4 regions of the Streptomyces sp. NPDC111507 genome follow, and region 1 is predicted to be linked to each of the others. Evidence: riboswitches for the same ligand, from Rfam matches in the RefSeq annotation. Region 1 holds a riboswitch; each other region holds the start of a gene.
What was found. A riboswitch is a leader RNA that binds a small molecule or an ion and turns the genes downstream of it on or off. The one in region 1 is predicted to bind cobalamin.
Positions count from the first base shown of each region.

Region 1 (5,333 bases):
CGTAGAAGTCCGGGTAGCGCATGGGGCGGAGCGTGAGTTCGAAGCCCGGGTCGAGCAGGTTCTTTTCGGTAGAGCTCATTACTGGCAGGCCTCGCAGGACTCGGGGTTCTCAAGGGAGCAGGCGACGGCGTCCTCGTCGGGGATCGCCTGCACGGGGATGGTCTTCGCGGGCTGGGCCTGCGCCTGGGCGGCACGGGCGATACGGGTCGCCGGGCGGGAGCGCAGGTAGTACGTCGTCTTCAGGCCCGACTTCCAGGCGTACGCGTACATCGAGGAGAGCTTGCCGATGGTCGGCGTCTCCAGGAAGAGGTTCAGGGACTGGGCCTGGTCCAGGAACGGGGTGCGGGCGGCGGCCATGTCGATCAGGCCGCGCTGCGGGATCTCCCAGGCCGTGCGGTACAGGTCGCGGACGTCCTGCGGGACCCAAGTGAAGCCCTGCACCGAACCGTTGGACTCGCGCAGCGCCTCGCGGGTCTGCGCGTCCCACACGCCGAGCTTCTTCAGCTCGTCCACCAGGTAGGAGTTGACCTGGAGGAACTCACCGGAGAGCGTCTCGCGCTTGAAAAGGTTGGACACCTGCGGCTCGATGCACTCGTACACACCCGCGATGGACGCGATGGTGGCGGTGGGCGCGATGGCGAGGAGGAGGGAGTTGCGCATGCCGACCGCGGCGATACGTTCCCGCAGGGCCGCCCAGCGCTCCGGCCAGGTCAGCTCCACGCCGTAGTGGTCGGGGTGCAGGACGCCACGGGCCGTACGGGTCTTCTCCCAGGCCGGGAGCGGGCCGCTGCGCTCCGCGAGGTCGGCCGAGGCCTCGTACGCGGCGAGCATGATTCGCTCGGCGATCCGGGTGGAGAGGGCCTTGGCCTGCGGGGAGTCGAAGGGGACGCGCAGCTTGAAGAAGACGTCCTGCAGGCCCATCGCGCCGAGGCCGACGGGCCGCCACTTCGCGTTCGACCGGCCGGCCTGCTCGGTCGGGTAGAAGTTGATGTCGACGACACGGTCGAGGAAGGTGACGGCGGTACGGACCGTCTCGTCCAGCCGCTCCCAGTCGATGTCCCCGTCGACCACGAAGGCGCCGAGGTTGACCGAGCCGAGGTTGCAGACCGCCGTCTCCCCGTCGTCCGTGACCTCCAGGATCTCGGTGCAGAGGTTCGAGGAGTGGACGGTGTGGCCCGGCTCCGCCGTCTGGTTGGCGGTGCGGTTGGCGGCGTCCTTGAAGGTCATCCAGCCGTTGCCGGTCTGCGCGAGGGTGCGCATCATGCGGCCGTAGAGGTCACGGGCCGGGATGGTCTTCTTGGCGAGGCCGGCCGCCTCCGCCCCGCGGTACGCCGCGTCGAACTCGTCGCCCCACAGGTCGACCAGCTCGGGCACGTCGGAGGGCGAGAAGAGGGACCACTGCCCGTCGGCGTCGACCCGGCGCATGAACTCGTCCGGGATCCAGTGCGCGAGGTTCAGGTTGTGCGTACGGCGGGCGTCCTCACCGGTGTTGTCGCGCAGCTCCAGGAACTCCTCGATGTCGGAGTGCCAGGTCTCCAGGTAGACCGCGGCCGCGCCCTTGCGCCGGCCGCCCTGGTTCACCGCGGCGACCGAGGCGTCGAGGGTCTTGAGGAACGGGACGATTCCGTTGGAGTGCCCGTTCGTACCGCGGATCAGCGAACCGCGCGAACGGATCCGGGAGTAGGAAAGACCGATGCCGCCCGCGTGCTTCGAGAGGCGGGCCACCTGGTGGTAGCGGTCGTAGAGGGAGTCCAGCTCGTCCAGCGGGGAGTCGAGGAGGTAGCAGGACGACATCTGCGGGTGCCGCGTACCGGAGTTGAACAGCGTGGGGGAGGAGGGGAGGTAGTCGAGACGGCTCATGAGCCCGTAGAGCGCCGCGACCTCGTCCAGGGCCCGGTTCGTGTCGTCCTCGGCCAGGCCCGACGCCACGCGCAGCATGAAGTGCTGGGGCGTCTCGATGACCTTGCGGGTGATCGGGTGCCGGAGCAGATAGCGGCTGTGCAGGGTGCGCAGGCCGAAGTAGCCGAAGCGGTCGTCGCCGTCGGTGTCGATCAGCGCGTCCAGCCGGGCCGTGTGCAGCCGGACGAACTCCGCCGTACGGTCGGCGATCAGGCCCTCGCGGTGACCCGCGGCGATCGACCCGGAGAAGGACGTGACGCCCTGCGAGGCGGCCTCCGCCGCGATGCTGATCGTCAGCAGCCTGGCCGCGAGCCGGGAGTAGACGGGGTCCTCGGAGATGAGGCCCGCGGCCGCCTCGGTGGCCAGTTCGCGCAGCTCCGTGTCGTCCGCGTGCGCGGACCGGCCGCGCAGCGTGGCGGCGGCGACCCGGCCGGGGTCGGCGCCGGGGAGGTCGGCGGTGAGGTCGGTCAGGGTACGCAGCAGCGTGGTACCGGGACCGTCCGTCTCCACCGGGACCTGCTTCCGCTCCTGCTGTGCGAAAGCGGTAGCTGAAGCCGGGTCGGCTGGCGCGATGGTCACTTGGGGCTCTCCCTCGCTCGGCACGGGGCCTGGCGGAGGGCAGGGCAGCTCACGAGCGCACACGGCGTCGCGTCCACCGGCCCATTCCGCGAGGCCCGGACGTCATGCACCCGGGCCGGATGGCCGGGCGCGCTGTCGGCAGGTCCTCGGACTGACGCGAGTACGTGGGCGCGGGTGTGCGAACACGTACAAGTACACCGTTGCGGGACAGTTCCGGATTTGCACCGGATTCCCCTGCGACGACAGCGAGCATGAGCATACATCTTGTGTCGGGCTGCGGTGACACCACCAGATGTTGTGTCGTGCCGGTGTCAGAGTGTCAACTCGTAGGTGAGGAGAGTGATGTCGTCGAGCTCCGGGAGCGGGTTCCAGTCGCGGTCGGGGGTGCGGGTGAAGCCCAGGCGTTCGTAGATGCGGTGGGCGGCGTGCATGGTGCGCTGGGTGGAGAGCACGACGCGTACGCAGCCCGCGGTGGCGCGTGCGTGGTCGACGCAGGCGCGGACGAGGGTCTCGCCGGCGCCTCGGCCGCGGGACTCGCGTGCGACGGCGAGCATACGGATCTCGGCTTCGCCGGGGCGGGCTATGTCGGCCATGGGGCCGCCACGCGGTACGAAGGTCACGGCGCCGAGGATGTGGTCGTGGTCGTGGTCCACGGCGACGAGGACCTCCGCGGCGGTGGCTCGTTTCGCCACGTCTCGCAGTTCGCCGAGGTACTCGTCGCTCTCCCCGAAGTCGAGCAGATCGTCGCCGAGGTAGGCCTGTGCGGTGATCTCGCCGATGCGGTCGTATTCGTGGGGGTGGGCGTGTCTGATGCGGATGTCCATGCCGGTGAGTGTGCAACAGGGCGCGGGAACGGGCCGCCGGATTTATGTCCGACGGCCCGTGGGGGTTGTTGATGCGGTTCCGCGGCTGCGCGCCAAGCACCCGCTCACCCGCAGTCGAAGAACCCACCGGGGGTACGGGGGCGCAGCCCCGGGCTCAGTGGGCGGAACCCGCCGTGGCCGGAGGCAGCTCCGTCGCGACGCCCGCGTCACCCGCATCCGCCGTGTAGTCCTCCGGAGACGTCTCGTCGACGCCGTCCGGCGCGTTGAAGGCGCGGAGGGCGAAGGTGAGGACGACGCTGACCACGGCGTTCAGGACGAAGGCCGTCAGACCGATGTAGCCGATCTCCCCGATGCCCGGGATCTCCTTCGAACTGCCGCCGAAGTGCTTCTGGGTCGGCGAGGCGACCCCGTACGCGGCGAGCGTGCCGTACAGCATGCCCACCGCCCAGCCCCCGAGCAGCGCCCAGCGGTGGAACCAGCGGGTGAACAGGCCACCGACCAGCGCCGGGAAGGTCTGGAGGATCCAGATGCCGCCCAGGAGCTGGAAGTTGATCGCGACCGTCTTGTCCATCGTCAGGACGAAGACCAGCGCGCCCACCTTCACAAGCAGCGACACCAGCTTGGAGACCCTGGTCTCCTGCTGCGGGGTCGCGTCCGGCTTGATGAAGTCCTTGTAGATGTTGCGGGTGAAGAGGTTCGCGGCCGCGATGGACATGATGGCCGCCGGCACGAGCGCTCCGATGCCGATCGCCGCGAAGGCCACCCCCGCGAACCAGTCCGGGAACATGTTCTCGAAGAGCTGGGGGATGGCGAGCTGGCCGTTGGTGACCTTGACCCCGGCCGCGATCGCCATGAACCCGAGCAGGGCGAGCAGCCCCAGCATCAGGGAGTAGAGAGGAAGGATCGTGGTGTTGCGGCGGATCACCTCACGGCTGCGGCTGGAGAGCGTCGCCGTGATCGAGTGCGGGTACATGAACAGCGCGAGCGCCGATCCGAGCGCGAGCGTGGCGTATGTCCACTGGCCCGCTTCGGCGGGCACGAGCCCGCCCGCCCCCGCCGCCGTGTACTTGTCGCTCGCCGCCTTGAAGATCTCGTCGAACCCGCCCAGCTTGATCGGGATGTAGATGATGGCCACCGCGATCACGATGTAGATCAGGGTGTCCTTCACGAACGCGATCAGGGCGGGGGCGCGCAGCCCCGAGGAGTAGGTGTAGGCGGCCAGCACGCCGAACGCGATGAGGAGCGGAAGGTCCTTCACGAACCAGTTCGTGTTCTCGCCGCCGCCCACGCCCATCACGTCCAGGACGGCCTGGATGCCGACCAGCTGGAGCGCGATGTACGGCATGGTCGCGAGGATGCCGGTCACGGCCACGGCGAGGGACAGGCCCTTCGAACCGAAGCGCCCGCGCACGAAGTCCGAGGTCGTCACGTACCCGTGCTTGTGGGAGACCGACCACAGGCGGGGGAGGAACGTGAAGATCAGCGGGTAGACGAGGATCGTGTACGGAACGGCGAAGAAGCCGGCCGCGCCCGCCGCGTAGATCGCCGCCGGTACGGCGACGAAGGTGTACGCCGTGTAGAGGTCGCCGCCGAGCAGGAACCAGGTGACCCAGGTGCCGAACGACCGTCCGCCCAGGCCCCATTCGTCGAGGCTGTGCTCGTCGTCCGCCCTGCGCCAGCGCGCGGCCAGGAAGCCCATGACCGTGACGGCCAGGAAGAAGAAGATGAAGACGCCGAGCGCGACGCCGTTCACACCGTCCTTCACTTCGCCGCACCCCCGCCCTGGGACGCGCGGGCGCGCTGGTCACGCTGCCACAGCTGGTACGCGGTCACGGTGAGCGCCGTGGACACGAGCACCCACAGCATCTGGTACCAGTAGAAGAACGGGATGCCGATGAACGCCGGGTCGGTCTTGGCGTAGGAGCCGACCCACAGCATCGCCACGAACGGGGCGATCAGGCACAGGGCGATGACCACCCGGATCGGTGTCACCACCGGCGGCTCGACCTTCGGCGCGTCTGAAACGTCTGA
Region 1 is NZ_JBVKBU010000002.1:204,770-210,102, reverse strand. Features, by position in the region: gene ACZ7M2_RS08450 (ribonucleotide-diphosphate reductase subunit beta) at 1-79, opposite strand, end outside; gene ACZ7M2_RS08445 (ribonucleoside-diphosphate reductase subunit alpha) at 79-2,478, opposite strand; cobalamin riboswitch at 2,599-2,737, opposite strand; gene ACZ7M2_RS08440 (GNAT family N-acetyltransferase) at 2,790-3,302, opposite strand; gene mctP (monocarboxylate uptake permease MctP) at 3,457-5,067, opposite strand; gene ACZ7M2_RS08430 (DUF3311 domain-containing protein) at 5,064-5,333, opposite strand, start outside.

Region 2 (5,333 bases), on a different contig from region 1:
GACCGCCCCACGGCCTTCTGGCGCCGCCGCTTCGCCCGCCTCTACCCCGTCCACCTGGTCACGGCCTGTATCGCGATGTTCGTCATGGGCATGGGCAAGCCGGCCGGCAGCGCGGCGAATCTGCTCCTCGTCCACTCCTGGTGGTACCCGTGGTGGCAGACACTCGACCCCGTCAGCTGGTCCCTCGCGTGCGAGGCGTTCTTCTACGCGACGTTCCCCGTGTTCGCCCTGCTGCTGCGGCACGCCGGTGCCCTCACCGCGACCGCGCTCGCCGGCGCGAGCGTCCTGACCGTGCTCATCCTGACCCGGGCGGACCTGGAGCTGGGTGTCGGCCGCACCCTGTACTCCTTCCCCGCCGCCCGGCTGCCGGAGTTCGTCCTCGGAGTCGCCGTCGCCCGCCTCGTGCTCCTCGGCCGCTGGCGCGGCCCCGGCCTGGAGGCGTCGGTGGCCCTGACGATCATCGGCTACTTCCTGGTCTCCCAGGTCGGCGGATCGTACGCCTGCGTCGCCTGCACCCTGGTCGGTTTCACCTGTCTGATCCCCGCGGCCGCCCTCGCCGACGTGCGCGGCCTGCCCAGCTTGTGGCGACATCCGGCCCTCGTCCGGCTGGGTGAACTCTCCTTCGCTTTCTACATGGTCCACCTGCTCGTGCTGCGCGCGGGACAGCACCTGTTCAAACCGTCGCCGATCGGCGCGATCAGCGCCTTCGCGGTGTCCCTGGCATTCGCCTGGCTCCTGTACGAGTACGTGGAGGTACCCGCCCGGCGATGGCTTCTGCGGCCCTTCCTGAGATCCCTGCGACGCACTCCGGTGTCACGCTGATCAGGCGGGACCGTCCCACAGCACATGCAGGGTGGGCGGCTTGCGGAAGACCAGCCCCTGCGGAGTGGCCGGTCGGGCCGGGTCGAGGCGCAGGGCGGGCAGGCGTTCGAGCAGGCGCTGAAGGGCGATACGGGTCTCCAGCCGGGCGAGGTGCGCGGCGATGCAGTAGTGCGGGCCGTGCGCGAAGGCCAGCTGGAGACGCGCGTTCTCGCGGCGGACGTCGAACCGATCGGGATCGGGGAAGACGGCCGGGTCGCGGTTGGCGCCGGCCAGAGAGACGGTGACCAGTTCACCCCGGCGGATCGTGGCCGGGCCGAGGACGGTGTCACGGGTGGCGTACCGGTCCACGACCGCCGCTCCGGGTTCGAGGCGCAGCGATTCCTCGATCGCGCCGTCCAGCAGGCCGTCGTCGTCACGGACGAGGGCGAGTTGGCCGGGGTGTCGCAGCAGGTGCAGCAGCGCGTTGGTGATCATCGCCTCGGTGGTCTCTATCCCGCCGAACATCAGCACCGCGGCGTTGGACGCCACTTCGGGCAGCGCCAGCCGCTCGGCGGCGGAGCCGAGGAGCGACGCCGCGCCCCGGTCGGCGACGGTGGCTTCGACGGCGGCCCTCAGCCGCGCGTACGCCTCGGCGCCCGCGGGTGCCGCCGCGTGTCCCGCGGTGATGTCCGAGACCGACCGCACGATGGAGTCGTACCAGGAGAGCACCGTGTCCGCGCTGGTGCCGACCAGCCCGAGCGCCTCGGTCACGACGGCGACGGCGAGCGGGCCGGCGAAGGCACGCCGCAGTTCGACGGCGCCCGCCGGTTGCAGCGCGGTGATGAGCCGGTCGGTCTCCCGCTCGATGAACGAGGCGAAGCCCTCGCGTACTTCCCTGGGGCGGAAGGGAGCGGTGAAGGGCTCCCGGTGGCGGGTGTGCTCGTCACCGTCCAGGGACAGCATGCTCGGGCCGACGACCTGTGCGGTGGAGAACCGAGGGTCGTCGACGGTGAAGGTCGCGGGGTCCCGCATCACGTTCAGCGCGAGATCACGGCGGGTCACCAGCCAGCCGTCCAGCTCGGGCAGCCAGGAAACGGGCTCGTGGGTACGCAGTCGCGCCAGGCGCGGATGCGGATCCGCGGCGAGTTCGGCGAGCGTGGTCGCGGCACCGAGCGGGAAGGAGCCGACGGCGCTCATCGCAAGCCTTGGCCGGGCACGGGGAATTGGATCACAACCAAGGCTAACAATCGTGCTGAAGCCGCGGCTGACGGGGGCGTGATAATTTGCCGGGGCCAGTCAAGGGAATCCGGTGCGAATCCGGAGCTGACGCGCAGCGGTAAGGGTGACGGGCGGGGCAACACGAAGCCACTGGACGGCGGTCATACGTGACCGGAGTCCGGGAAGGCGCCTCGTCCGGCCGATCCCGAGCCCGAAGACCTGCTGGCGGACCGTACGAACGGGCCCCGCGCCTGGGCCCTCGACGCCAGAGGATGTCCCGTGCCCGTTGCGCGCCCAGCCCACCACTGTGCCCTGCTCCTTTCCGGAGCCCTGTTGCTGACCGCTTGTGGCGGCGGCTCGTCCGCCGACGGAGACAAGTCGCCGAAATCCACCGGTGCGGTGTCGCTCGACAACTGCGGCCGGAAGGTCACGATCGCCTCGGCGCCGAAGCGGGCCGTGTCCCTGAACCAGGGCAGCACGGAGATCATGCTGTCCCTCGGCCTCGCCGACCGCATGGTGGGCACCGCCACCTGGACCGACCCGGTCATGAAGGGCCTGGAGAAGGCCAACGGGAAGGTGCCGCGGCTCGCGGACGACGCCCCCTCCTTCGAGAAGGTCCTCGACGCCGAACCCGACTTCGTCGCCGCCTCCTTCGCCTCCACACTGGCCAAGGGCGGTGTGGCTCCGCGCGAGAAGTTCGAGGAGCTGGGTGTGCCCACGTACCTCTCGCCCGCCGACTGCGAGGGCAAGGACAACAGCGGTGACGGCGATGGCGTGCGCACCGGGCCGCTGACCATGGAGGCGGTCTACGGCGAAGTACGCGACCTGGCCGCGGTCTTCGGCGTCGAGGAGCGCGGCGCCACACTCGTCGCGGACCTGAAGGCACGGGTGGCGAAGGCCACGGACGGGATCGACGCGTCCGGCACCACGGTCCTCTACTGGTTCGCCAACCAGGAAGCCCCGTACATGGGGGGCTGCTGCGGCGCCCCCGGCATCATCACCAACACCCTCGGCGCGAAGAACGTCTTCGCCGACACCAAGCAGGAATGGCCCCAGATCAACTGGGAGACCGTCGCCGACCGCGATCCCGACGTCCTGGTGATCGGTGACCTCACCCGCAGGTCGCAGACCGCCGAGACCGCCACGAAGAAGATCGAGTTCCTGGAGACCAATCCGGCCACCAAGAACATGGACGCGGTGAAGAACAAGCGGTACGTGCTGCTCAGCGGACAGGCGATGAATCCGACCATCCGCACGGTCGAAGGTGTCGAGAAGGTGGCCGCGGCGCTGCGCGAGTACGGGCTCGCCGGGTGACCACCGCCGCCATGACCTCCACCGTGGTGCGTGCGGCGGCCGGGCTCGCCGTGCTCGTCGCGTCCGTGGCGGTGGCCATCACCATCGGCCCCGCGGACATAGGCGTCGGGGAGGTCTGGTCCGCGGTGGCCTCCCACCTCGGTGGCCGGACCTCGGAGCTGTCCCCCATCCGCGACGGCATCGTGTGGAACCTGCGGTTGCCCCGCACCCTGCTCGCCGCGGTCTGCGGCGCCGGGCTCGCGGTGTGCGGGGCGGTCATGCAGTCCTTGCTGCGCAACCCGCTCGCCGACCCGTTCGTCCTCGGCGTCTCCTCCGGGGCCTCGACGGGGGCCGTCGTGGTCGTCGTGCTGGGCGCCGGCGGTGGAGCGCTGTCCGTCTCCGGGGGCGCGTTCGTGGGCGCGCTGTGCTCCTTCGCCCTGGTGCTGCTGCTCAGCCACACCCTCGGCGGCACGACCGATCGGGTGGTGCTCGCCGGGGTCGCCGCCATGCAGCTGTTCTCCGCGCTCACCTCCTTCGTCGTGATGACGGCGGCCGACGCCGAGACCACCCGGGGTGTCCTGTTCTGGCTGCTGGGCTCGCTCGGCGGAGCGGACTGGACCGATGTATGGCTGTGCGCGGCCGTCCTCGCGATCGTCCTGCTGGTCTGCCTCGGACACGCGCGCACACTCGACGCCTTCGCGTTCGGGCCGCAAGCGGCGGCCTCCCTCGGCGTCTCCGTGGCCCGTACCCGGCTGGTGCTCCTGTGCGGCACGGCGCTGCTGACCGCCGCGCTCGTCAGCGTGGCCGGCGCGATCGGCTTCGTGGGCCTCGTCCTGCCGCACGCCGCACGCGCCCTCGGCGGCCCCGGACACGCCCGGCTGCTGCCGGTGACCGCGCTCACCGGGGCGGTCTTCCTGGTCTGGGCCGACACCGTGGCCCGTACCGCACTCGACCCGCAGGAGGTGCCCGTGGGTGTGGTCACCTCGCTGATCGGTGTGCCCGGCTTCGTGCTGATCCTGTACCGCACCCGAAGGGTGAACCGATGACGCTCGGCGCCGACCGTGTCTCCCGCACCGCCGCCGGCCGGCTGATCCTGGACGGCGTCGACCTCACACCACTGCCTGGATCCGTCACCGGTCTGCTCGGCCCCAACGGCTCCGGCAAGTCCACCCTGCTGCGTCTGCTCGCCGGTGTCCTCACTCCCGCCTCCGGCGTCGTCACCCTCGACGGGCACCCGCTCGGCGACCTCGGCCGCCGGGCCATCGCCCGGCGCGTCGCCGTCGTCGAACAGCAGGTCGACACCCAGCTCGACCTGACCGTGCTCGACGTCGTACGTCTCGGCCGCATCCCCCACCGACGCGCCTGGTCGCCCTCGACTCCGGCCGACGAGAAGGCCGTTCGCACCGCGCTGGAGCGTGCGGACCTGACCGACAAGGCCGACCGCTCCTGGCACACGCTCTCGGGCGGCGAGCGCCAACGCGTCCACATCGCCCGGGCACTCGCGCAGGAACCACGCGAACTCCTCCTCGACGAGCCCACCAACCACCTCGACATCCAGCACCAGCTCGACCTGCTGGCCCTGATCGCGGAACTCCGCGTCACCAGCGTCGTCGCCCTGCACGACCTCAACCTCGCGGCCATGTACTGCGACCGGGTCGTCGTCCTCGCGCAGGGCCGGGTCGTCGCCTGCGGTACTCCGGCGGAGACGCTCACCGAGGCCCTGATCGCCGACGTCTACGGCGTACGCGCCACCGTCACCGGAACGGGAGAAGGCTCCGGCGACCATCCCCACATACGGTTTCTGGGAACACTCCCCGACCGCTGAGGAACCTGCCGCGCCCACTCGGCGCGGCCCGACTCGTCATCTCGCCAGCGGCGACCAGCCCGGCCGGAGGAGTTCATGGACGTCGGTACCACCGTCTATCAGGGCGACACGGCGCTCGGCGTCGTCGAGGAGTTCGTGCATCTGCGGCTGGTGTCGTTGCGCGAACGTTCGCCCGAGCGGGACGAAGAGGTCGCCT
Region 2 is NZ_JBVKBU010000007.1:234,830-240,162, reverse strand. Features, by position in the region: gene ACZ7M2_RS28195 (acyltransferase family protein) at 1-822, shown strand, start outside; gene ACZ7M2_RS28190 (cytochrome P450) at 823-1,998, opposite strand; cobalamin riboswitch at 2,080-2,260, shown strand; gene ACZ7M2_RS28185 (ABC transporter substrate-binding protein) at 2,299-3,333, shown strand; gene ACZ7M2_RS28180 (FecCD family ABC transporter permease) at 3,345-4,358, shown strand; gene ACZ7M2_RS28175 (ABC transporter ATP-binding protein) at 4,355-5,137, shown strand; gene ACZ7M2_RS28170 (GNAT family N-acetyltransferase) at 5,213-5,333, shown strand, end outside.
Region 2: it holds a riboswitch for cobalamin, as region 1 does, so the genes downstream of both, ACZ7M2_RS28185 (ABC transporter substrate-binding protein) here and ACZ7M2_RS08445 (ribonucleoside-diphosphate reductase subunit alpha) in region 1, are expected to answer to the same signal.

Region 3 (5,333 bases), on a different contig from region 1:
TCGCGGACATCGATCTCGCCCCCGACGAGTTGCTCACCCAACTCGACGACCTCGTCATCAGGCTCGACCGGGAAGAGGGTCCGGAGGCGCGCGGACGGGCGGAGGAGACGTCGGGTGAGGTCGGGGCCACCTGTCTGTACGCCGTGTACGACCCGGCGTCCCGCCGCTGCACCCTGGCCCGCGCCGGGCACCCGCCGCCCGCCCTGGTCACCGCGGACGGCACCGTGCGGTTCCTGGACCTGCCCGCCGGGCCGCCGCTCGGCCTCGGCGGCCTGCCGTACGAGTCCACCGAGGTGGAGCTCGGCGAGGGAAGCCTGCTCGCTCTCTACACCGACGGCCTGGTCGAGGCCGCCGACCGGGACATCGGCGTCGGGCTCGAACTGCTGCGCCGGGCGCTCAGCAGTCCGGCCGACACGCTGGAGGAGACCTGTGACCAGGTGCTGAGCACCGTGCTGACCCGCCGTCCCGCCGACGACATCGTCCTGTTCCTGGCCCGTACCTCCGCGCTCGACGCCCGGCAGATGCGGACCTGGCACCTGCCGCGGGATCCCGCGGCCGTCGCCGGGGCCCGCAAGGTGGCGGGCGAACAGGTGGCCGCGTGGGGGCTGGGTGAAACGGTGTTCGCCACCGAACTGATCGTCAGCGAACTGGTCACCAACGCCATCCGCTACGGCGAGGCGCCGATCCGGCTACGCCTCATCCGCGACTCCACGCTCATCTGCGAGGTCTCCGACGGCAGCAGCACCGCCCCGCACCTGCGCCGAGCCCGGATCTTCGACGAGGGCGGGCGCGGGCTGCTGCTGGTTGCCCAGGTCGCCGAGCGCTGGGGCAGTCGCCAGACCGCCACCGGCAAGACCATCTGGGCCGAACAGCCACTGCCCGCGTGACACCAGCACGACCCTGCACCGCCACCGGCGCCGGCCATGGCGGTGGTGGCGGTGGGCTCACGGCACCGGTCGTACGTCGGGCGGGCGCCACCGGGCGGAGTTCACCAGCCGGTCGGCGAGCGCGACGACGAGATCGCGGAGCTCGTCAGGTCGCTCGATGACGAAGGGCAGATCGAGCGACGCGAGCACCGGAGGCAACCAGTCGAGCCGTTCCACACGCAACCGGACACGCGACCAGAGCTCGCCATCACCGTCCGCACGGCCCGCTGCCCGCTGCTCCTCGACGATCGCGAGGCTCGCCGGAAGCCGGACACGGATCTGCTCGGCCGTCCCCCGGATCCTCAGGATCACTTCGTGCCGGTACGGGGCCTCGGCGAACCCCGACAGAACGCGTCGCGCCGGATCGACTCCCGCGGGCGGCTCGAAGGAGCCGGGCAGGGACCTCGCGTCCGCGATGCGGTCGAGCCGGAACGTGCGGTCCTCACCGCTCTCGGGCTCCGCACCGGTTACGTACCACCGGCCCGAGTGGACGACGAGCCCGTACGGGTGCACCGTGCGGGCGCTGTGCCGGCCGTCTGCGGCGGTGTACCGGATCGAGATCGGCCGGCGATGGCGGATCGCGTCGGCGATCGAGAGCAGGACCGCGCTCTGCGGTGCGGCTGTCTCATCGGGCGGAGCGGTGAAGGCGAGGGAGTCGAGCACGGCGTCGAGTCGTCGGGCGAGGCGCTTGGGCAGGACCCGCCGGATCTTGGCCGTGGCCGTCTCCTGGGCGGTGCCCGTGGTCGTCGGCAGCCCGGCTCGGCGACCGGCGATCAGGCCGAGCAGCACGGCCAGCGCTTCGTCGTCGCCGAGCATGAGCGGAGGCATGCGGTGTCCGGGGGCGAGCCGGTACCCGCCGTAGCGGCCGCGCACCGATTCGACGGGCACGTCGAGGTCGACCAGGTGGTCCACGTACCGGCGCACGGTGCGTTCGTCGACGTCTAGCCGCTCGGCGAGTTCGGCGGCTGTCCTGGTGCCGCCCGACTGCAGGAGTTCCAGCAGGGTCAGCACGCGAGCTGTGGGCCTGGGCATGTTCAGAAGTGTGCCCGCAATACCGGGCGGAATGTGTCCGCTATCCCTCCTAGTCTCCGTGCGTACGCATCCCACCGAACGCACTGGAGATCATCGTGAACCTCGTCTCGATCCGCGTCATCACGGGCGATGTCGCACGCCTCGTCGACTTCTACGAGCGCGCGACCGGCACCCGGGCGAGCTGGTCCCACCAGGACTTCGCCGAGCTCAGGACGGCGTCGGCCACTCTCGCGATCGCCGGCGTCCGCACCGTGCCGCTGTTCGCGCCTGACGCCGCCCGTCCGTCCGACAACCGTTCCGTGATCATCGAGTTCCTCGTCGACGACGTGGACGGCGTGTACGAGAACCTGACCGGCTTCGTGGAGGACTTCGTCAACAAGCCCACCACCATGCCTTGGGGGAACCGTTCGCTGCTGTTCCGCGACCCCGACGGCAACCTCGTCAACTTCTTCACCCCCGTCAGCCCTGACGCCGTCAGGAAGTTCGCTTCCTGACCGCGCCGAGGGCGACCACTTCCAACGTCCACGGAACACGCCCCGACGGCAGGGGACTTACGAGACCGCGGAGAACGCGAGAGGCCCCCGGATGGTTCCGGGGGCCTGACTCGTGTGGTGGGTCGTGTCAGCTGGGGACGGCGACCCGTCCGCTCGCGGCGGCCTTCACCGGCTTGGGATTCAGCAACCGCTCGGCCAACTCGCCGAATACCAGGCCGAATCCGCCCCACAGGACGGTCTGGATGGCCAGTGCGGAGAGACGGAACCGCCACAGCAGGGCGGCCGGGAAGTCCTTCGGCACCTCGTTGATGACCGGCAGGAACGCGTACGCCAGACCGATCACGACGGCGAAAGCGGCCACCGCGCCAACGGTGGCGTACCAGGTGCCGATCCTGGGTGCCAGCCGCTTGCCCAGGATGGTGGCGGCGATCGCGAGGAGCACGCTGAGCACCATCATCAGGAAGTACAGGGTGGTCCGCTTGCCGATGGTGTCGGGGTTGCCGACCGACGGCGGGTTGGCCGGGTACTTCAGGAACGGCACGACGTACACGGCCATCAACGCGCAGCCGGACAGCAGCAGTGCGGTCGCCCGCGGGCTGAAGCGGCCGACGCGGCCGAGCGCGAAGGCGAAGGCGAGCGCGGCGATACCGCCGAAGGCGACGCCGTAGACCAGGACGCCGGTGGCGAGACCGGCGGTGGACTGCAGAGAGCGGGAGACGATCTCCATCTCGTGCTCGTGGGAGTGGGCTTCCTCGAAGCTGATCGCGCTGTCGACGTTCGGCTCACCGAGGAAGTAGGCGGCAACCAGGGCGAGCAGGCCGGCACCGAGGCCGGCCAGCATGCCCCGCACGAGCAGATTTCTTACCGTTGCGGAGTTCATGGCAGTGCTGCGGGTCCCCTCGGTCAGTGGCAGGGGAAGCCGAGAAGGTGGCGGGCGTCGTGTACCCACTCGTGGACGTCCGAGCCGGAAACGACGGAGGTGGCGCCCTGTTCGGCACCGACGAAGTACAGCAGGACGAGCATCAGAATGCCGAAGAAGACCGCCCACGGAGCAATCGCCTTGAGCGGCAGCTTCGCGGGAACGACGGGGGTGGTGGTTGTCGGCTGGGCGACGGTCTGCGCCATGGCAGGACCTCCTCGGGAGTTCGCGTCCCATCTCGGTGGTGCACTGGACGACGGCTACGGGTCTGACTCACAAGGGGTTCCAGCGGGCTGGAGCCTCTCGTTCACAGTGGCGCGACCGTGCCGGTTTCCCACCGGCTTCCGTCTTGCCGTCATCGATATCGCACCGACCGTACCGCGTGTCGGGTGCGGGGCCAAGACCGCGCCACCTGGCGTGATCTTCCTCTCGCACCCGGTGGCCGGTCCCCTGCGAACAGGGGGTCAGTGGTGGCGGAACCCAGCTGAGTTCGGGCCCCGGCCTCGCTCTCAGACCGAAGGGGACCGGTCCGCGTCCTGGGACTCGGGCGTGTCCGTCGTACGACCGAGCTTCTGTGCCTCCTCCAGCGTGCGAGCCCCGCGGAGAGGGGAGAACGTGAGCCAGAAGGAGACGACGAGGTAGGAGATCCCGACGGCCCACAGCGCCGTGCCGGGTGACAGGGCGTCGGCCAGGGCACCGCCGACGAGGGCTCCCAAGGGCAGCGTTCCCAGGGCGACAAGGCGGTAACTCGCGGTCACCGCGCCGATCTGGTGCTCCGGCGGAATGGCCTGTCGCAGGCTGACGGCGAACACGTTGAACAGGGCGACACCGAAGCCGTTCACCATCATGGCGACCGACGCGAGCACGGCGACGTACCCGCCGACCTGGCTGACGGCGGGTACGAGCAGCAGACCCACCGCGGCCAGCACCGCACCCAGGGCCAGCACACCGCCGACGGCCCACCGTTGAGTGAGCCGGGTGGCGCAGAGCGAACCGATCAGGGCCCCCACACTGCCGATGCCGGTGATCACGCCCACGACGGTGCCGCTCATGTCGAGATCACGCACGGCAAACACCAGGAAGACGGTCAGAAAGGCCTTCTCGTGCAGGTTCGACAGGCCGGCCTGAACACACAGGTCCCGGATCGGGCGCAAGGACCACGTGTAGCGGAGCCCGGAGCCGATCGCCTTCAGCGCCGACTCACGTGGCTGTTCGGGGGCCTTGACACCCCGCAGCAGCAGACCGCTCACGGCGGCACCGGCGGCGCACGCGGCGGCCACCGTCAGGGTCGGTGACACCCCCAACTGGCCGACGAGGAAGCCGGCCGCGGCGGGACCGGCGAGGGTGCTGACCGAATACGTCGCCTGGTGCAGGCCGTTGGCCGCGGCGATGGAGTTCAGCGGCAGGAGCCTGGGCAGCGTGGACTGGTAGGCGACTTCATAGAAGACGGTGGCGACACCGATCACGGCGGCGGCGACAACAAGTTGGCCGAAGTTCAGCCCGTCGGCCGCCTGGAACGCGGCGAGCACCGCAAGCGCGGCACCCTGGGCGACACTCGCGGTGACGAGGGTGCGGCGCGGCGGATACCGGTCGACCATGACCCCGGCGATCAGCGAGAGCACCACGACGGGGACGAACTGCACCGCCGAGACGAGTCCCACGCCCGTGCCGTCGGCATGGAGGTAGGTGACCGCGATCAAGGGTAGGAGAAAACTGGTCAGCTGTCCGCCGAAATGCGCCGACGTTTCTCCGAGCCAGATGTTGCGGAAGTCTTTGTTGTCCGCGATCAGGATTCGAATATCCTTGTCGAATATGGCCACCGCAACCCCCGGTCAAGTCTTCATGAAAAAAATCACGGCAACGCTAGCATGGCGCACCGTGGTCCGCTAGCGTGCGAGTGGATGTCGCTGTTGCACCCCATTCACGGTAACAGGAGTCGCGGAATGTACGACCATTCAGGAC
Region 3 is NZ_JBVKBU010000005.1:443,825-449,157, forward strand. Features, by position in the region: gene ACZ7M2_RS23260 (SpoIIE family protein phosphatase) at 1-887, shown strand, start outside; gene ACZ7M2_RS23265 (helix-turn-helix transcriptional regulator) at 945-1,958, opposite strand; gene ACZ7M2_RS23270 (VOC family protein) at 2,054-2,452, shown strand; gene ACZ7M2_RS23275 (CbtA family protein) at 2,580-3,332, opposite strand; gene ACZ7M2_RS23280 (CbtB domain-containing protein) at 3,356-3,577, opposite strand; cobalamin riboswitch at 3,613-3,761, opposite strand; gene ACZ7M2_RS23285 (MFS transporter) at 3,881-5,191, opposite strand; gene ACZ7M2_RS23290 (phytanoyl-CoA dioxygenase family protein) at 5,315-5,333, shown strand, end outside.
Region 3: it holds a riboswitch for cobalamin, as region 1 does, so the genes downstream of both, ACZ7M2_RS23280 (CbtB domain-containing protein) here and ACZ7M2_RS08445 (ribonucleoside-diphosphate reductase subunit alpha) in region 1, are expected to answer to the same signal.

Region 4 (5,333 bases), on a different contig from region 1:
GCACTGCCAGGTCGGCACAACCCACACCACCAGGTCCGCTGCCACCGCACCACCAGATCCGGTGCCACCGCACCGCCGGGTCCGCTGCCACCGCACCACCGGGTCGATACGCCGCACCACCTGGTCGATACGCCGCACCGCCAGGTCGGTACGCCGCACCGCCAGGTCGGTACGCCGAGCCGGATCAGCGGGGCCCGGCCCCGTCGCCCTGTCCGTAGCGCCCCAGCCGCTCCCCCGCCTCGCCCACCTGTTCCGGTGAGAGCAGCGTCGGGGACAGGCCGGGCACGGACGACGCCAGGAGCCAGACGCGGGACATCCACTCCAGTTGGGCGGTGCTGTCGAACGCCTGGGACAGCGAGGCTCCGTAGGCGATGGTGCCGTGGTTCTGGAGAAGGCAGGCCGTGCGGCCGGTGAGGGCCTGGAGCATGTTCTCGGCCAACTCCGGGGTGCCGTAGGTCGCATAGGGGGCAACTCGGACCGGTCCGCCGAGGGCGCCCGCCATGTAGTGGATCAGGGGGAGTTCGGGGACGAGGGTCGAGACGGCCGTCGCGTGCGCGGCGTGGGTGTGGACGACGGCCCGCGCGTCGGTGGCGCGGTGGATCGCGAGGTGCATCGGCAGTTCGCTCGTCGGAACGAGCGAACCGAGGACTTGCCGGCCCTCGAGGTCCACTCCGACGGCGTCTTCGGGCCCGAGCCGGTCGTAGGGCACTCCGGTCGGTGTGACCAGGACCGTGTCGCCGACCCGGACGGAGACGTTGCCCGACGTACCGACGACAAGCCCGTCGGCCACCGTCCGGCGGGCCGTCGCGACGAGCTCGCCCCACGCGGCCGCCACCTCCCGCTCGCGCGCGCTCTCCCCCACGTCCCGCGCTTCCCGTGCGTCCCGCCGCTGCTCAGCCATGTGGCGATCCTGCCAGGCAGGGACGTCAACCCCCTGCCGGTGAGGGCACTTTAGGGCGGAAGACAAGCGTCCGTAAGGGCACATAGCAGCGCATATCGCCCTCCACGGGTGATTGGCTGGCGATCGACGGGCTTTCAACGATCTTCCAATAGCCTCTGGGGGATTTGTCACGCACGTCGCCATTCCGGGGGGAAACATGGCTCGTGACCACAAACCACTTCTTCGCCGTGCCCGCGTCCTCGCGGCGGCGGCCGCCGTGGCGGCGCTCACCGCCGCGGGGACCGTCCTCACCGGGACCCCGGTCGCCGCGGCGGCCAACCCCAAGGGCCACGACGTCTCCTCGCACCAGAAGAACGTCGACTGGCAGAGCGCGAAAGCGAAGGGCGCCCGGTTCGTCTATGTGAAGGCGACCGAGTCCCACACGTATCGCAATCCGTACTTCGGCCGGCAGTACGACGGAGCGCGCGACGCGGGGATCCTGCGCGGCGCCTACCACTTCGCGGTGCCGGACAAGTCGTCCGGCGCCACCCAGGCCGCGTACTTCGTGCGCAACGGCGGCGCCTGGCGCGCGGACGGCTGGACGCTGCCGCCCGCGCTCGACATGGAGTACAACCCGTACGACAAGAAGCACAAGTGCTACGGCCTGAGCAAGGCCAGGATCGTGAGCTGGATCCAGGCGTTCAGTGACGAACTCGAACGGGAGACCGGCCGCCGTCCCGTCATCTACACGACCACCCACTGGTGGAACACCTGCACCGGCGGCAGCGGCGCCTTCGCCGCGAACCACGCCCTCTGGCTCGCCCGCTACGACTCGGCGGACACGGGCGCGTTGCCGGCCGGCTGGTCGACGTGGACGTTCTGGCAGTACGACAACAACGGCACGCTCCCGGGTGACCAGAATCTCTTCAACGGATCCATGAGCCGGCTCAAGCAGTTCGCCGCGGGCTAGAAGCCCTCGAACAACCTCCGGCGGAACCCGATATTCCGCCTCCGTTCGAACATCTGGTAAACCGTCGGACCGCCCCTCCCGCACACTGGTCATCACAAGCGGAGGGGCGGTCCACCGTTTGGTACACCCCAACGCCCGCCCCAGTTCATCTTCCGTTCACTCAGGTTGCCTACGGTCCACCTGCCACTGACGTCAAACAGAAGCCTGGGTAAATGGAACACATCACGCTCCTCCTCGGAATCGTGATCGTCACCGCTCTCGTGTTCGATTTCACGAACGGTTTCCACGACACTGCCAACGCGATGGCGACCACCATCTCGACCGGCGCTCTGAAGCCCAAGACGGCGGTGGCCATGTCCGCCGTGCTGAACCTCGTCGGCGCGTTCCTCTCCGTGGAGGTCGCCAAGACGATCTCCGGCGGGATCATCAACGAAGAGGGCATACGCGTCCAGGTGATCTTCGCGGCGCTCGTCGGCGCCATCCTCTGGAATCTGCTGACCTGGCTTCTGGGTCTGCCCTCCAGTTCCTCCCACGCACTGTTCGGCGGCCTGATCGGCGCCGCGGTCATGTCGGCCGGCTGGTCGTCGGTGAACGGTTCGACCGTCGTCACCAAGGTGCTGATCCCCGCGGTCGCCGCGCCCATCGTGGCCGGACTCGCCGCGACGCTGGCCACCCGGCTGACGTACCGGATCGGCAACCGCGCCGACGAGAAGGCGACCGCCAAGGGGTACCGCGCCGGCCAGATCGCCTCCGCCGGCCTGGTCTCCCTGGCGCACGGCACGAACGACGCCCAGAAGACGATGGGCATCATCACCCTCGCCCTGGTCACCGGCGGCGTCATCGCCCCGGGCTCGAACCCCCCGCTGTGGGTCATCGTCTCGGCCGGTACGGCCATCGCGCTCGGCACCTACCTGGGCGGCTGGCGCATCATCCGCACCCTGGGCAAGGGCCTCACGGACCTCGCGCCGCCGCAGGGCTTCGCCGCCCAGACCAGCGCCGCGACGGCCATCCTGGCCTCCTCCCACATCGGCTTCTCCCTCTCCACCACCCAGGTCTGCTCCGGCGCCGTGATGGGCTCGGGCCTCGGCCGCAAGGGCGGCGTGGTCCGCTGGTCGACCGCGACCCGGATGTTCGTCGCCTGGGGCCTGACCCTGCCGGCCGCCGGTCTGGCCGGTGCCTCCGCCGAGTTCCTCACCAAGCAGGGCACCTGGGGCATCGTCCTCACCGGCGCGCTGCTCGTCGCCGGCGCCGGCACTATCTGGAAGCTCTCCCGCCGCCAGCCGGTCACCGTCGACAACGTCAACGACGTCGACGACGTCGACGCCGAACCCGCGGGCGTCGTCACCGCCGCGGTCGCCGCCGTCACCCCGCCGCCCGCGGGCCCCGTCACCGGCGGCCTGTCCGGCGACCTGAAGACCACCATCCCGTCCCCGGACGCGGAGCCCACCCGCCCGGCCACGGTGTAAGGACAGAACAGCATGCACATCGACTGGGCAGCCCTCGGCTCCGTCTTCGGAGTCAGCCTCGTGACCACCGTCGGCCTCGTCGGCCTCTTCACCCTCGGCATCGTCGGACTCTCCAAGCGCGAGTCCGCGTCCGCCCAGGGCGGCTCCGCGACCCTCGCGGTCACCGGCGCGTACGTCTGCTTCGCGGCGTGCGCCGCGGCGGTGGCGTACGGCATCTTCCTGATCGTCGGCAAGTAACCCAAAACGGGCGTCACTTCGCGTGGGGTGCGGGACGGATCACCGTCCCGCACCCCACCTGTATGTGGGCCTTCGCACACTCTCCCCGCGCAGGTCAACAGCAAGTTGACGGGTCTTCCAACCCGTGGTGGACTGCCGGAGCCAAGTACGGCGACAGAAGAGGAAGCCGGTGTGAATCCGGCGCGGTCCCGCCACTGTGACCGGGGAAGGAACTCCCCGGGAGCCAGGAACTCTCCCCGCCGGTCTCGTCGAACCAGGGCGTGGACACCCTGAGTGAGGACATAACGCCATGCGCGGCTGCCCAAGTGCCCCCCGAGCGACGGTTCCACCCGACCTGACGGTCGGCTGACCCCGTGCGTGCCGATCGCGTCTACGCGTACGGCGCCGCCGCCGGCCTCCTCGGCGATCTGCTGCTCGGCGATCCCCGCCGGGGGCATCCGGTCGCCCTGTTCGGGCGGACCGCGGGCGCCCTGGAGCGGGTGCTGTGGCGGGACCACCGCGGGTGGGGCGCCCTGCACACCGCCGTATGTGTGGGCGGTGCCGCCGGACTCGCCGCCGTCGCTTCCCGCGCCGTACGCCCCTCACGTGCCGCGTCCCTCGCGCTGACGGCCGCCGCCACCTGGGCCGTCGTCGGGGGCACCACACTCGGGCGGGAGGCCCGGGCGATCGGTGACGCCCTCGCGGACGGGGAGATCGAGATCGCCAGGGAGCGGCTGCCGCATCTGTGCGGACGGGATCCCCAGGCCCTCGACGCCGACGGCATCGCGCGCGCCGTCGTGGAGTCCGTCGCCGAGAACACCTCCGACGCCGTGGTGGGCGCCCTGGTGTGGGGTGCCGTGGCCGGAGTCCCGGGGCTCGTGGGCTTTCGGGCCGTCAACACCCTTGACGCCATGGTCGGTCACAGGTCGACCAGGTACCGGCGGTACGGGTGGGCCTCGGCTCGGCTCGACGACGTCGCCGGGTGGCCGGGGGCTCGTCTCACCGCCGTGCTCGCCGCTCTCGCGGGTGACAGTCCACGAGGGGCCCTGCGAGCCTGGCGCGCCGACGCCGTCAAGCATCCGAGCCCCAACGCCGGGCCCGTGGAGGCCTCGTTCGCGGGGGCGCTCGGGGTGCGCCTGGGCGGCACCCTCTCCTACGGCGGGCGCGTCGAGCACCGGCCCGAACTCAACGGCGCCGGGCGCGCCGTGCACGTCGACGACATCGAGCGGGCCGTACGGCTGTCACGCCGTGTCGGCTGGCTCGCCCTCGGCGTGAGCGCCGGCGGGCGGCTGCTCGTACAGAGGCTTCTCAGGAAGGGGCGTACGTCATGAGCGGCGGGCTGCTCGTCGCCGGGACCACCTCCGACGCGGGCAAGAGCGTCGTGACCGCCGGGATCTGCCGGTGGCTGGTGCGACAGGACGTCAAGGTCGCGCCCTTCAAGGCACAGAACATGTCCCTCAACTCGTTCGTGACGCGCGAGGGCGCCGAGATCGGGCGCGCGCAGGCCATGCAGGCACAGGCCGCCCGGGTGGAGCCGACCGCGCTCATGAACCCCGTGCTGCTCAAGCCGGGCAGCGACCGGAGCAGTCAGGTCGTCCTCATGGGCAGGCCCGTGGGTGAGATGACGGCCCGTGGCTACCACGGCGGGCGCCAGGAAGCCCTCCTCACCACCGTGCTGGACTGTCTCGCCGAGTTGCGGGGCACGTATGACGCGGTGATCTGTGAGGGGGCCGGCAGTCCTGCCGAGATCAATCTGCGGCGGACCGACATCGTGAACATGGGGATCGCGCGCAATGCGCGG
Region 4 is NZ_JBVKBU010000001.1:64,062-69,394, forward strand. Features, by position in the region: gene ACZ7M2_RS00330 (class II aldolase/adducin family protein) at 185-901, opposite strand; gene ACZ7M2_RS00335 (lysozyme) at 1,098-1,850, shown strand; gene ACZ7M2_RS00340 (inorganic phosphate transporter) at 2,063-3,316, shown strand; gene ACZ7M2_RS00345 (hypothetical protein) at 3,329-3,553, shown strand; cobalamin riboswitch at 3,665-3,805, shown strand; gene ACZ7M2_RS00350 (cobalamin biosynthesis protein) at 3,907-4,863, shown strand; gene ACZ7M2_RS00355 (cobyric acid synthase) at 4,860-5,333, shown strand, end outside.
Region 4: it holds a riboswitch for cobalamin, as region 1 does, so the genes downstream of both, ACZ7M2_RS00350 (cobalamin biosynthesis protein) here and ACZ7M2_RS08445 (ribonucleoside-diphosphate reductase subunit alpha) in region 1, are expected to answer to the same signal.